3 regions of the Citrobacter sp. U14242 genome follow, and region 2 is predicted to be linked to each of the others. Evidence: predicted binding sites of a transcription regulator. Region 2 holds the regulator's gene; each other region holds the start of a gene.

Region 1 (5,153 bases), on a different contig from region 2:
TGCTGATAAACTTGGCTAACTCTTCGCGGACTGCACTGGATTCCGTCTCTTTATAGCGACGTTCCATATTGTGCAATACACCTTCAAACGGGTGGCGACGTACCGACGTATCGCCGCGATCGTTCATGTATTTGAATTCGATATTCTCTTTGCCGGAACCGTATAGCACCACTTTGTGAACCGCAGGATTCAGGCTGGCCCACGGGGCTTCTACATCGAATTGATAGTGCTCAGCCAGAGACTTAAGCATCTGGAAGTAATAGAAGTTACGGCGATCCCAGCCACGAATTGCCCCACCAGCCAGCGACAGCTCCGGATTTTGGATCACGCGGTCCGGGTCGAAGTACTGTTGTACGCCAAGACCATCGCAGGTTGGACACGCGCCAGCCGGGTTGTTGAACGAGAACAACCGTGGCTCCAGCTCGCGCATGCTATAGCCACAAATAGGGCAGGCGAAGTTGGCGGAGAAGAGCAGCTCTTCTGCTTTCGGATCATCCATATCAGCGACCACCGCCGTACCACCGGAAAGCTCCAGTGCGGTCTCAAATGATTCGGCCAGTCGCTGGGTGAGATCGTCACGTACCTTGAAGCGGTCAATCACCACTTCGATAGTGTGTTTCTTTTGCAGCTCAAGTTTAGGTGGATCGGAAAGGTCGCACACTTCACCATCAATACGCGCGCGGATATAGCCCTGGCCTGCCAGGTTTTCCAGCGTTTTGGTGTGCTCACCTTTACGTTCTTTAATTACTGGTGCCAGCAACATCAGGCGCTTGCCTTCTGGCTGTGACAGGACGTTGTCCACCATCTGGCTGACAGTTTGCGCCGCCAGTGGCACGTCGTGATCCGGGCAGCGTGGCTCGCCAACGCGGGCATACAGCAGGCGCAGATAATCGTGAATTTCGGTAATTGTCCCAACCGTGGATCGCGGGTTATGCGACGTCGATTTCTGCTCGATTGAGATGGCAGGAGAGAGCCCCTCAATGTGGTCGACGTCCGGTTTTTCCATCAGCGACAGAAACTGACGTGCGTACGCGGAAAGGGATTCAACGTAACGACGCTGCCCTTCGGCATACAAGGTGTCGAAAGCGAGCGAAGATTTGCCTGAGCCCGAAAGCCCGGTGACGACAATCAGCTTGTCGCGCGGGATGACGAGGTTGATGTTTTTGAGATTATGGGTGCGGGCGCCCCGAACTTCGATCTTATCCATTCATCTTTCCCGGATTAAACGCTTTTTGCCTGGCTGCATGGTGCTACCGGCGATCACAAACGGTTAATTATGACACAACCTAACCTGAATGGATATACAGTATTGGAATGCAAAACACAGGCGTCTGTGCAACAATGTCTGGCTGAGGTTGTTTACTGGAATCAACTTCGCAACGTAGTAAAAGCGCTATTGGAAATGCTACAATCCCGTGCTTACACTTATTCAGTAACGTTTTTCAGGAGACACGATCATGGCCAGCAGAGGCGTAAACAAGGTGATTCTCGTCGGTAATCTGGGCCAGGACCCGGAAGTACGCTATATGCCGAATGGTGGCGCAGTTGCCAACATTACGCTGGCTACTTCCGAATCCTGGCGTGATAAAGCGACCGGTGAAATGAAAGAGCAGACTGAGTGGCACCGTGTTGTGCTGTTCGGCAAACTGGCGGAAGTCGCCGGCGAATATCTGCGTAAAGGTTCTCAGGTCTATATTGAAGGCCAACTGCGTACTCGCAAATGGACCGATCAATCCGGCGTAGAAAAATACACCACTGAAGTCGTTGTTAACGTTGGCGGCACCATGCAAATGCTGGGTGGTCGTCAGGGCGGCGGCGCACCGGCAGGTGGTGGTCAGCAGCAGGGTGGTTGGGGTCAGCCTCAGCAGCCACAGGGCGGCAACCAGTTCAGCGGTGGCGCACAGTCTCGCCCGCAGCAATCCGCTCCGGCAGCACCGTCTAACGAACCGCCGATGGACTTCGACGACGATATTCCGTTCTAATCCCTCTGCTTTATTTCGTAAATCAGGGTTGCCCCAGTGTCGGGGTAACCCCATTCCTTTCTGTTATCAGTTCAACACCATCGGCCAGTCTGGCGGAGTATGGCTCATCACGTCGAGCATCACGGATTCGATGTTATTCCAGATAGTGGATACATCGACCAGGGTGATACCGAGTAATCCGGTTGCAAACCAGCAGGCAAAAACAAGCCCTAAACCGCTACTGATAACGGCCAGTCCAACATAATCTGATTTACGAAAACGAATATTGAGCGTACTGGCTAAAAACATCAGTACTGCGCTGAGCAGTTGCCACCGCAGAAGAACCACGCCAGTTGTTATTGTTGCCATGAAAAACGTCCTCAGAAAGTCTTGATGCCCAGGACAGCGCGGGGTTGTTCACAGGGGGTGTGGTACTCTGGCTACCGAGGGCAATAACATGAATGAAACAATGTTTCTGTTACATTATTTGTGTGAACTATATCACAACTGCTCGTTTGTTCACCAGTATCTGACGTTATTTTTGCTGGTCTTTATCCATGGAAACTGTGCGGTTATCCTGATTCATAAACGAATAATAAATTATGCGTTATGTAAGATGCATTCATGTTGCTTGTTTTCTTTATCCGAAATTAATCGTTAAAAAAGTTAATGTGTTTTATACGTGCCGTCAGTATAGCGCGTGTAAAACATTACTCCTTCTTGATAATGATGTTGCAAAATAAGCGTAACTTTAAGTTTGCCTTACGGGAAAATAATATCATCATCCACTATTATCAGACTTTTACATAGAGACGTCTGTTGATAATGTTGATAGATTCATGCAACTTAACCAGCTGGTGTTTATAGCATCCTGCCTTGAAGGGTACTGGCATATACGAAACAGGGATATAGGGCTGACATGAATCTCAGTGCGCAAAGCAAGATGCTGAAGCTCCTCGGCACGCTTACGGTGGTATTGCTCCCCGTGGTGCTGGCGCTATGGTTTGCTCATATCCGGGCGATGTCCGAAACCCGCACTCAACTCCACTCTTTTGCTCAACTGGTGTTAAATAAAACGGAACTGGTGATCCAGCAAGCTGATTTAGCGCGTGATATGGCTCAACTGTATCAGGGCAAGATGTGTACCCCTGCACATCAGAAAAGTATGCTGAATATTATTCGCGGGCGTTTATATATCAGCGAGCTAATTTATGCACAGGCTGATCATTTTTTGTGCTCTACGTCGATGGCGCCGTCAGTTCCCTATATTATGCCAACCGCTGACTATAAACGTACGCCGGACGTTTCGATCTATTACTATCGCGATACGCCTTTTTTCTCTGGCTACAACATGACGTATATGCAAAGAGGAAACTACGTCGTTGTCATTAACCCATTATCTTACAGCGAAGTCATGTCAGATGACCCTGGCCTATTGTGGGGCGTCTATGACACGATAACGGATACTTTCTTCTCCGCCAGCAATCAGTCGCATGTTAAGCAATTTCTGCCACTGGTGCGCGGTAAAGCCTCTACCTTCCAACTGGACGATCGGTTCTATACCATCGTTCGCTCTGAGAAACGCCCGATCGCGATTATTGTTTCGACTACCAGCGATCGCGTCCATCAAAATTTCTATCACGAAGCCGCACTAACGATCCCCTTTGGGGTGATCTGCAGCATTCTGATGCTGTTGATGTGGTGGCGCACGCGCCAGCAGTACCATTCCCCTCGTCGTTTGTTAAGACGTGCACTGGAAAAACGCCAGCTACGCCTGCATTACCAGCCGATCATCGATATCAAGAATGGTCAATGTGTGGGGGCCGAGGCGCTGATGCGTTGGCCAGGTTGTAAAGGTGAGGTCATGAGCCCGACGGAATTTATTCCGCTGGCTGAAAAAGAAGGCATGATTGAAAGGATCACGGATTATGTGGTCGAAGAAGTGTTCAATGATTTAGGGTATTTTCTTTCTGCGCATCCCCAGATTTATATCTCAATTAACCTCTCAGCTTCTGATTTCCATTCATCCCGGCTGATTGCCCTGATCGCCGAGAAAGCGCGTGATTACTCAGTGGCTGCTCAGCAAATTAAAGTCGAAGTGACGGAGCGTGGATTCATTGATGTGCAGAAAATGACCCCGGTAATCCAGGCATTCCGTCAGGCAGGTTATGAAGTGGCATTTGATGATTTTGGGACGGGATATTCCAATCTGCACAATCTGGCGGCACTGAACGTGGATATTCTGAAGATTGATAAATCTTTTATTAGTACGCTGGCGACCAACAGTACCAGCCACCTGATTGCCGAACATATCATCGAGATGGCGCAAAGCTTACAGCTGAAGACAATTGCTGAAGGGGTGGAAACGGCAGATCAAATTGAATGGCTGCTTGAACGTGGCGTTCAGTATTGTCAGGGGTGGTACTTTGCCAAAGCGTTACCGCCGCAGGAGTTTATGCACTGGCTACAGCGCTCGCCCGCCATACTGACGCAGAGCGGGCAATAATCTTACAGGCGATGACGGTAGTCACTGGGAGTACGATCAAACTCGCGGCGGAACACGCGTGAGAACGTTTGTTGCGACACATAGCCGAGATCCATCGCGATATCGAAAATAGGTCGTTCGGTCGTCCGTAGTTCCACGGCGGCTAACAAAAGTCGGCGCTGGCGGATATAGTCACCCAACGTCTGACGCATCACCGTGCGGAACATCCTCTGTAAATACCACTTCGAGTAACCTGATTTTTTCGCCACCGCCTCAATGTTCAGCGGTTGATCGATATGTTCATCAATCCATTCAATAAGGGTCTGAATTATCTGCTGATGGGACATAGCGCTGCCTCTTTCTCAGTATTCGATTCGTCGTTTTGTCTGTGGGCGAGTATAATTCCTCAAGTTAACTTGAGGTAAAGCGATTTATGGAAAAGAAATTACCCCGGATAAAAGCGCTGCTCACGCCAGGTGAAGTCGCAAAACGTAGCGGTGTAGCGGTATCAACTCTGCACTTCTATGAAAGCAAAGGGTTAATCAGCAGCATGCGCAACAGCGGCAATCAGCGTCGATACAAACGTGATGTGTTGCGTTATGTCGCGATTATCAAGATTGCCCAGCGTATCGGTATACCATTGGCGACGATTGGCGACGCGCTAGGGGTATTACCCGAAGGACATTCGCTCAGCGCCAAAGAGTGGA
Region 2 (5,153 bases):
CATCCCACAACCCGAGAATCTGCCCCCGCAGGTGGAGTATCAACTCACCGAGCACGGTGGACACGTCGGATTTATTGGCGGCACGTTACGTCGCCCTGAGATGTGGCTGGAATCCCGTATTCCAGACTGGCTGACAACATATCTGGAGGCATCATCATGATGATTCCCTGGCAAGACATCTCCCCGGAAGCGCTGGACAACCTGATTGAAAGCTTTGTCTTGCGCGAAGGCACCGATTATGGTGAACATGAACGCTCGCTCGAACAAAAAGTCGCCGACGTCAGACGCCAGTTACAATCAGGTGAAGCTGTGCTGGTATGGTCCGAACTGCATGAAACGGTCAACATAATGCCGAGGAAACAGCTTCACAAGTAATCCGCTGCCGACGGCTGACTATAATAAAAAACCAACCTATTTATGGAGTTGTTATGTCTGCCAAACATCCGGTGATTGCGGTAACAGGATCCAGCGGCGCGGGGACCACCACCACCAGCCTCGCGTTTCGTAAAATTTTCGCACAGTTAAATCTGCGTGCCGCCGAGGTGGAAGGTGACAGTTTTCATCGTTATACCCGCCCGGAAATGGATATGGCGATCCGCAAAGCGCGCGACGCCGGACGACACATCAGCTACTTCGGCCCCGAAGCCAACGATTTCAGCCTGCTGGAACACACCTTCATCGAGTACGGTCAGTCGGGCAAAGGCCAGTCACGAAAATATCTGCACACGTATGATGAAGCCGTTCCGTGGAATCAGGTTCCGGGCACATTTACCCCCTGGCAGCCGCTGCCTGAACCGACGGACGTGCTGTTCTATGAAGGCTTGCACGGCGGTGTAGTAACCCCGCAACAAAATGTGGCGCGGCATGTCGATCTGCTTGTTGGTGTTGTCCCTATAGTGAACCTGGAGTGGATCCAGAAACTCACCCGCGATACCAGCGAACGCGGTCACTCCCGCGAGGCAGTAATGGACTCGGTCGTACGCTCAATGGACGATTATATCAATTACATTACGCCGCAGTTTTCCCGCACGCATATTAACTTTCAGCGTGTGCCCACCGTCGACACCTCCAACCCCTTTGCGGCAAAGAGTATTCCGTCGCTGGATGAGAGCTTTGTAGTGATTCATTTTCGTAATCTGGAAGGCATCGATTATCCCTGGCTGCTGGCTATGCTTCAGGGTTCATTCATTTCCCATATTAATACGTTAGTCGTGCCAGGCGGCAAGATGGGGCTGGCGATGGAGCTGATCATGCTGCCATTGGTGCAGAGGCTGATGGAAGGGAAGAAGATCGAGTAATGTGTTCTTTTGCCGAATGGCGGCTGATGCTTTATCCGGCCTACACGTTTATATCCTGTAGGCCTGATAAGTGTAACGCCATCAGGCATGGCATCACGAAGCAGCAATCACTTCATAGGAATGGGTGATATTCACCGCTTTTTCCAGCATCAACGCCACGGAGCAATATTTCTCAGCAGAAAGATCAACCGCCCGAGACACAGAGGCATCTTTCAGGTCGCGCCCCGTCACGATGAAATGCAGATTGATGTGGGTAAACAGACGCGGTGCTTCTTCACGACGCTCAGAGGTGAGCTTCACTTCGCAGTTGGTGACATCCTGGCGACCCTTTTGCAGGATCGACACGACATCAATGGCGCTACACCCCCCTGCCGCCATTAATACCATCTCCATCGGGCTCGGCGCTTTATCACCAGAGTTACCGTCCATCAAAATTTGGTGGCCTGAGGCGGACTCACCGAGGAAGGTTAACCCCTCAACCCACTTTACACGCGCTTGCATATTTCGTAACTCCAATGTTTCAATTTTCCTGACAGATTACGCGTACATAACAATTCTCGCAACGGAAGGCGACCTGCGTCATGCTGAAGCGAGACACCAGGAGACACACGGCGAAAGCTATGCTAAAACAGTCAGGACGCTACAGTAATACATTGGCGTACTGCAGGTATGCAGAGGACATCACATTACAGGCTGCAGTTCACTTTTTAGCAGCCCCTTTCCCAGGTAGCGGGAAGCATATTTTTGCAACCCCAGAGGCAGCGTCGTTTTCTGGCTCTGGAGACAGCTTATAACAGAGGATAACCGCGCATGGTGCTTGGCAAACCGCAAACAGACCCGACTCTCGAATGGTTCTTGTCTCATTGCCATATTCATAAGTACCCATCGAAGAGCACGCTGATTCACCAGGGTGAAAAAGCGGAAACGTTGTATTACATCGTTAAAGGCTCAGTGGCAGTGCTGATCAAAGATGAAGAAGGGAAAGAAATGATCCTTTCTTATCTGAATCAGGGCGATTTCATTGGTGAACTAGGCCTGTTTGAAGAAGGCCAGGAACGTAGCGCCTGGGTACGAGCCAAAACCGCATGTGAAGTCGCTGAAATTTCATACAAAAAATTTCGTCAATTAATCCAGGTTAACCCGGATATTCTGATGCGCCTGTCTTCTCAGATGGCTCGTCGTCTGCAGGTAACGTCTGAAAAAGTGGGCAACCTTGCCTTCCTCGACGTAACCGGTCGTATCGCCCAGACTCTGCTGAACCTGGCGAAACAGCCTGACGCGATGACCCACCCGGACGGCATGCAGATTAAAATCACCCGTCAGGAAATTGGCCAGATCGTTGGCTGTTCCCGTGAAACCGTTGGTCGTATCCTGAAGATGCTGGAAGATCAGAACCTGATCTCCGCGCATGGTAAGACCATCGTCGTCTACGGCACGCGTTAATCCCATCGACATGGCGTGTTACGCAGTAATGCGCCATTTTTGTTTGCTCCGATGTGGCGAAGACTGATTTATCACCCCGAGATCAACTACGCACTACGACAGACGCTGGTGCTATGTTTACCTGTGGCTGTCGGTCTTATCATTGGTCAGCTTCATTTGGGACTGCTTTTCTCCCTCGTCCCCGCCTGCTGCAACATTGCCGGTCTTGATACCCCGCATAAGCGCTTTTTCAAACGCTTAGTTATTGGCGCCTCGCTGTTTGCCGGCTGCAGCCTGATCATGCAGTTACTGCTGGCACAAACGATACCGCTGCCGCTGATCCTCACCGGCCTGACGCTGATTCTCGGTGTGACCGCCGAGCTAAGCCCGTTGCATGCACGACTTCTGCCCGCCTCACTGATCGCGGCGATTTTCACACTGAGTCTGGCCGGGAACATGCCCGTCTGGGAACCACTGCTGATCTACGCGTTGGGGACAGTATGGTACGGCCTGTTTAACTGGTTCTGGTTCTGGATGTGGCGTGAACAACCGCTGCGCGAATCACTCAGTTTGTTGTACCGCGAATTAGCCGATTACTGTGAGGCCAAATACAGCATGTTGACCCAGCATACCGATCCCGAAAAAGCACTACCGCCCCTGCTGGTCCGTCAACAAAAAGCCGTGGATCTGATTACCCAGTGCTACCAGCAAATGCACATGCTGTCGGCACATCACAATAATGAATACAAACGCTTGCTACGTGTTTTCCAGGAAGCGTTGGATTTACAGGAACATATTTCCGTCAGCCTGCATCAACCCGAAGAAGTGCAGAAGCTTGTTGAACGCAGTCATGCTGAACAGGTGATTCGCTGGAACGCTCGCACCGTTGCCGAACGCCTGCGCGTACTGGCTGATGACATTTTGTACCACCGCTTGCCAACGCGTTTTTCGATGGAAAAGCAGATAGGCACCCTGGAGAAGATTGCCCGGCAGCACCCGGATAATCCGGTGGGACAATTTTGCTACTGGCATTTCAGCCGCATTGCCCGTGTGCTGCGTACCCAACGCCCACTATATGCCCGGGATTTGATGGCTGATAAACAGCGTCGATTACCGTTAATTCCGGCACTGAAAAACTATTTGTCGTTGAAATCTCCGGCGCTGCGTAACGCCGGACGCATCAGCGTCATGTTGAGTATCGCCAGCCTGATGGGTAGCGCTTTACACCTGCCAAAACCTTACTGGATCCTGATGACGATACTGTTCGTCACTCAGAATGGCTACGGCGCAACCCGGGTGCGTATTTTACACCGCTCGGTGGGCACGCTTGTCGGACTGGTGATTGCGGGTGTTACGTTGCACTTTCATATTCCTGAGGGCTTCACGCTGGCAGCTATGCTGCTGATAACCCTGGTGAGCTATCTGATCATCCGCAAAAACTATGGCTGGGCCACCGTGGGCTTTACGGTCACGGCGGTATATACCCTGCAGTTACTGACGTTGAACGGGGAACAGTTTATCGTGCCCCGATTTGTCGACACCGTGATCGGCTGTTTGATCGCCTTTGGCGGTACGCTCTGGCTGTGGCCGCAATGGCAGAGTGGTTTACTACGTAAGAACGCTCACGATGCACTAGGAGCAGATCAAGAAGCCATCCGCCTAATCCTCAGCAACGATCCGCAAGCCACACCGTTGGCGTATCAGCGCATGCGGGTCAACCAGGCGCAAAACACGCTGTTTAACTCATTAAACCAGGCCATGCAGGAACCCGGGTTTAACTCGCACTATCTGGCAGATATGAAACTGTGGGTTACACACAGCCAGTTCATCGTCGAGCACATCAATGCAATGACTACCCTGGCAAGAGAGCACACGATGTTGACGCCGGATCTGGCGCAGCGATATCTGGAATCCTGCGAAATTGCGCTCCAGCGCTGTCAACAGCGGCTGGAATATGACGGGCCGGGAAGTTCAGGTGATGTGAATATTCTCGAATCACCAGAGATGCTCTCACACGGCCCATTAAGTACGCTTGAGCAGCATCTACAACGAATACTGGGGCATCTTAATACCATGCACACCATCTCTTCTGTTGCCTGGCGCCAGCGACCGCACCACGGTATCTGGCTTAGCAGGCGGCTGCGGGATATGAAAGGTTAAGAGGTTTGCCGGATGGCGGCACAAGCGCCTTATCCGGCAAACAGGCGATCAACCCACCACTTTCTCGACCGCCTGCGCGAAGCGCTGCATCCCTTCATCGATATCAGCCTGCTCTACCACCAGCGACGGCGCAAAACGCATCACGTCCGGCCCGGCATTCAGCACCATCACCCCTTCGTGAGCAGCAGCGTAGAGGAAATCACGCGCACGACCTTTAAATTGCGGCTTCAATTCAGCGCCAATCAGCAGCCCCATGCCGCGAATATCGCTGAA
Region 3 (5,153 bases), on a different contig from region 2:
TATTGTTTAAACAAGGAATTTCCTCATGCTGACACTGTCTCTCAATAGGGAAAGTCGCACCCCGCTACAATTGCAGATTTTTCAATTTTACTTTCAGGCAATTCAGCAAGGCGATTTGCTTTGCGGGGATAAACTGCCCTCTATCCGCGAGCAGGCACAGACACTAAATGTGGCCAAAATCACGGTGGTCATGGCGTATGAAAAATTGATGGCGGCCGGTTTTATTAAAAGCAGGCAGGGTATCGGCTATGAAGTCACATTTACGGCACCTATGCGTAGTCCCCCGGTACACGTGCCGTCTGCGGAAGGATCTCCGCCGATAAAACCTAAGCCTGCCGGTGTTTCTACCGATGTTTACGGTGAAATGGGGCGTGAGTGCTATTGCCGGATGGGAGTCCCTGACCCCAATGCGTTTCCCTGGTCAAGCTGGCGTAAATGGAATAATGCCCCCAGCGTACTTAAAGAGCAGCTACTGACTCGATATCATTCACCAAACGGATTATTTTCATTACGTGAGCAAATTGTCAGATACCTTAATTTATCCCGCGGCATTAATACCAGTGCACAAAACATCATCATTACTGATGGAATTCAGGAAGGATTATCACTGCTCAGTCAAATATTTATTATCCATCATGCGCTAAGCCAGAATAAAAAGTGTCACGTGGTCGCCGAATCACCTTGTTATTCTGGTGCATGGCATCTGTTTAATTATTATGGTGCCGATATTACGTCTATTGCCGTGGATAATCACGGGCTATGTACCGATAATTTACCTGAGATTGAAACCCAGCTTTGTTATGTGACACCTGCTCATCAGTATCCAATGGGCAGTGTTCTGTCACTTGAACGACGTAAGTCATTACTCACGTGGGCACAGCGAGTGGGCGCCTGGATTATTGAAGACGATTACGACGCTGTATTTACGTATGGTGAGAATCCCCTTCCGGCACTGAAAGCCATGGATTACCACAACCGGGTTATCTACATGGGGACCTTCTCAAAAACGCTGGGACCGGGGGCACGTCTCGGTTACCTCGTTTGCCCTGATGAACTGCTGCCCGCCGTTCAAAATATGAAAGCGCTGAACAACAATGGTAGCCAGTGGTTATTGCAGCAGTTTTTAGCCGAGTTAATGCAAAACCAGGTGTTTTATACCCATCTCGGCAAGCTAGCCTGCAACTACGCAGCACGCCTTGCATTACTGCGTGATGGCTTATCAGCCCTGTTCCCTGAAGGAAAGATCGATGGTGCCACGGCAGGATTACATCTCTCATTACGCATTAACTGGTCGCCTGACGTCATCGCGAAACTACGCCAGCGCTGCCTGCTGGCAGGGGTACGCTTTGATACATTACAGGAAATTGAAAACGGCTCAGAAACCGCCTGGCGGCAAAAAAATTCCGATGCGGTGATGTTCTTTGGCTTTGGCGGGTTGCAGGTGCCGCACCTCAGAAAGGTATTAAACGTACTGGAGCAGGAGATGTGTGCGTTATTGCAGCAATAACAACGCACCTGAGTATTGCCGGGGGGCGGGACAAGCGCCATCCGGCAATTTATGGCCTCGTGTTGAGCGAATTACAGCAGATCGCGGAACTGCGTTTTTTTCAGCGCCAGCTCCACGCCGCGAACTTCTGCCAGCCCTTTCAGGCGACCAATCGCGGAATAGCCCGGATTCGTTTTCTTGTGCAGATCGTCAAGCATCTGATGTCCATGATCCGGGCGCATTGGGATCGGACGCAAATCGCCCGCTTTCTTTCGGCGTTGCTCTTCGCTCAAAATGGCTGCCACCACCGATACCATATCCACGTCGCCCTGCAAGTGTGCACCTTCGTGAAAGGTTTTCGGATTTTCTTCACGGCAGGTTGAACGCAAGTGTGTGAAGTGAATACGATCGCCAAAGGTTTCAATCATTTTTACCAGGTCGTTGTCGGCGCGCACGCCATACGATCCGGTACACATGGTGAAACCATTATTGATGCTATCTACCGTTTCTTTCAGCCATTGCATATCTTCAATGGTCGACACGATACGTGGCAGACCGAGGATTGGCCGTGGCGGATCATCAGGATGCACCGCCAGGCGTACGCCAACTTCCTCAGCAACAGGCACAATCGCCCGCAGGAATACAGCCATGTTATTGCGCAGATCGTTTTTGCTGATCCCATCATATTCCGCCAGGCGCGCGCGGAATTGATCCAGCGTATAACCTTCTTCGGCACCAGGCAGGCCAGCTATAATGTTGCGGGTCAGCTTTTCAATATCAGCAGCGGTCATTGCATTGAAATAATCCCGCGCCTGGCGCTGCTCTTCAGCGGTGTAATCGGCTTCGGCACCCGGACGTTGCAGAATGTGCAATTCAAAAGCCGCAAACGCAATCTGGTCAAAGCGCAGCGCTTTGGACCCATCCGGTAACTGATATTCAAGGTCGGTACGCGTCCAGTCCAGGATCGGCATGAAGTTGTAGCACACGGTATCAATGCCGCAGGTCGCCAGGTTTCGAATACTTTGCTGGTAGTTTGCAATCCACGTCTGATATTGGCCGGACTGTGTTTTGATGTCTTCGTGGACAGGGATACTTTCCACCACCGACCAGGTCAGCCCTTTTTCGGCCAGAATCGCCTGGCGCTTTTGAATTTCTTCTACGGGCCACACTTCACCGTTTGGAATGTGGTGCAAGGCGGTCACAACACCCGTTGCGCCAGCCTGACGCACATCATCAAGCGATACTGGATCGTTTGGTCCGTACCAACGCCAGGTTTGTTCCATTGCTTCACCTCACAAGTTGTTATACCAAATTAAACGACTGTTATGATGACTACCATACAGGCATCCGGTCCACGATCAACACATCGCCTATCATTGATTGATCCAGCTCACATTACCCGGATAAATGAGGCACACCAATTCAATTTGTTGTCATATAACTTTATACTGCCATTGTTAATTAATGGTTAATCAGGTGTATTTAATGAAGACTATTGCCTCAGCGTCTCTTGCGGAAAATGTCGTGATACCTCAGTACGATCGCCAACAGCTAAAAACGCGGATCGTACATTTTGGTTTCGGTGCATTTCATCGTGCCCATCAGGCGTTATTGACCGACCGGGTATTAAATTTGCAGGGCGGAGACTGGGGGATTTGTGAGATCAGCCTGTTCAGCGGCGACCGACTGATGAGTCAGCTACGCGAGCAGGATCATTTATTTACCGTGCTGGAAAAAGGTGCAGCCGGTAACCAGCCGATTATCGTCGGGGCCGTCAACGAGTGCCTGAATGCAAAGCTGGATTCACTGGCTGCCATTATCGAAAAATTTTGCGAGCCTCAGGTCGCGATTGTCTCGTTAACCATTACGGAAAAAGGCTACTGTATTGATCCTGCCACCGGGTCACTCGATATCGCTAACCCGCGTATTATTCACGATCTGCAAGTACCGGATGAACCACACTCTGCGCCGGGTATTATTGTTGAGGCACTGCACCGCCGACGTCAACGTGGGCTGCAACCGTTTACTGTTCTCTCCTGTGATAACATCCCGGACAATGGTCATGTGGTAAAAAACGCCGTACTGGGAATGGCGGAGAAACGCTCGCCTGAGTTGGCTAACTGGATACAGGAGCACGTCAGTTTCCCGGGAACCATGGTAGACCGGATTGTCCCGGCTGCGACTGAAGAATCCCTGGATGAAATTGCCCGCGAATTAGGCGTGGCAGACCCTTGTGCAATCAGCTGCGAGCCGTTTATTCAGTGGGTCATTGAAGACCATTTTGTCAGCGGCCGTCCGCAATGGGAAACTGCCGGTGTACAGATGGTTGATGATGTTTTGCCGTGGGAGCAAATGAAACTACGGATGCTGAACGGTAGCCATTCGTTTCTCGCTTACCTCGGTTATCTGGCGGGATTCCAGCATATCAGCGACTGTATGCAGGACAGCGCATTTCGCGAAGCGGCTCACCGCCTGATGCTCAGCGAACAAGCCCCGACGCTGCGCATCACTAATGTTGATTTAGACCAGTATGCAGACAGCCTGCTGGAACGCTTTGCCAATCCGGCGCTAAAACATAAAACCTGGCAAATCGCGATGGATGGCAGTCAAAAATTACCCCAACGTATGCTGGACGGGATTCGCGTTCATTTAGCACGTCAAAGCGAGTGGCCGCTGCTGGCACTCGGCATTGCAGGCTGGATGCGCTACGTAAGCGGGATTGATGATTCCGGTGCAATGATTGATATTCGTGACCCGATGAGTGACAAAATCCGCACTATCGTCGAACAGAGTACGGAATCAGAACGTGTCAGCGCGCTGCTTTCACTGCACGAAATCTTCGCCACTGACCTCGCACAGAACCCACAATTCGTCGAAACCGTGGAACGAGCCTGGCAACGTATCGCCCAATACGGTGCACATCAGGCTGTCATCGAGACGTTAAAACGTTAACGATTTCTGCCATTAAACAGGACGAAGTTCGTCTTCGTCCTCTCTGCCCTTCTCTTTTCCCCCGTTTTTCGCCAGGATTGTTAAGAGCCATTACGGTAATTTATGATTCTGGAGTAAACGTGACTAAAACCAATCTCATCACGGGTTTTCTCGGCAGTGGCAAAACCACATCTATTCTTCATCTACTGGCCAACAAAGATCCCGCAGAGAAGTGGGCCGTTCTGGTCAATGAGTTTGGCGAAGTGGGTATCGACGGCGCTCTGCTGGCCGATAGCGGCGCATTGCTCAAAGAGATCCCCGGCGGCTGTATGTGCTGCGTTAATGGTTTGCCCATGCAGGTTGGTCTCAATACGTTGTTACGCCAGGGAAAACCGGATCGGCTGCTGATTGAGCCCACCGGTCTCGGGCATCCCAAACAGATTCTGGATTTACTGACCGCGCCGGTTTACGAACCGTGGATCGACCTGCGCGCAACGATCTGTATCCTTGATCCGCGCCTGTTGCTGGATGAAAAAAGCGTAGCGAATGAGAATTTCCGCGATCAGTTGGCATCTGCCGATATCATCGTTGCCAATAAATCCGATCGTGCCACAACAGAAAGCGAAATTGCGCTGCAAACCTGGTGGCAGCACTACGGCGGCAACCGCCAGTTAGTTCACGCCGATCATGGACAAATCGACGGACAACTACTGGATTTGCCCCGGCTGAATCTGAC

What was found. Region 2 encodes CRP, which controls carbon source genes, mostly activating them, when cyclic AMP is high. Its sites were predicted from a motif close to ATGTGANNNNNNTCACAT; they were not measured.
Region 1: the regulator CRP is predicted to act here: its motif matches at 2,451-2,468, upstream of ACLJXE_RS20235 (YjcB family protein).
Region 3: the regulator CRP is predicted to act here: its motif matches at 2,865-2,882, upstream of ACLJXE_RS01905 (mannitol dehydrogenase family protein).

What each region holds. Positions count from the first base shown of each region.
Region 1 covers NZ_JBKGLW010000013.1:70,037-75,189, reverse strand. The annotation lists gene uvrA (excinuclease ABC subunit UvrA) at 1-1,207, opposite strand, end outside; gene ssb1 (single-stranded DNA-binding protein SSB1) at 1,458-1,982, shown strand; gene ACLJXE_RS20235 (YjcB family protein) at 2,049-2,330, opposite strand; gene ACLJXE_RS20230 (EAL domain-containing protein) at 2,881-4,467, shown strand; gene soxS (superoxide response transcriptional regulator SoxS) at 4,470-4,793, opposite strand; gene soxR (redox-sensitive transcriptional activator SoxR) at 4,880-5,153, shown strand, end outside.
Region 2 covers NZ_JBKGLW010000002.1:43,601-48,753, forward strand. The annotation lists partial or broken gene ACLJXE_RS02975 (hydrolase) at 1-160, shown strand, start outside; gene ACLJXE_RS02980 (YheU family protein) at 157-375, shown strand; gene ACLJXE_RS02985 (phosphoribulokinase) at 429-1,298, shown strand; gene ACLJXE_RS02990 (OsmC family protein) at 1,392-1,799, opposite strand; gene crp (cAMP-activated global transcriptional regulator CRP) at 2,109-2,741, shown strand; gene ACLJXE_RS03000 (YccS/YhfK family putative transporter) at 2,793-4,880, shown strand; gene ACLJXE_RS03005 (aspartate aminotransferase family protein) at 4,929-5,153, opposite strand, start outside.
Region 3 covers NZ_JBKGLW010000001.1:414,915-420,067, reverse strand. The annotation lists gene ACLJXE_RS01915 (PLP-dependent aminotransferase family protein) at 26-1,507, shown strand; gene uxuA (mannonate dehydratase) at 1,579-2,769, opposite strand; gene ACLJXE_RS01905 (mannitol dehydrogenase family protein) at 2,972-4,438, shown strand; gene ACLJXE_RS01900 (CobW family GTP-binding protein) at 4,558-5,153, shown strand, end outside.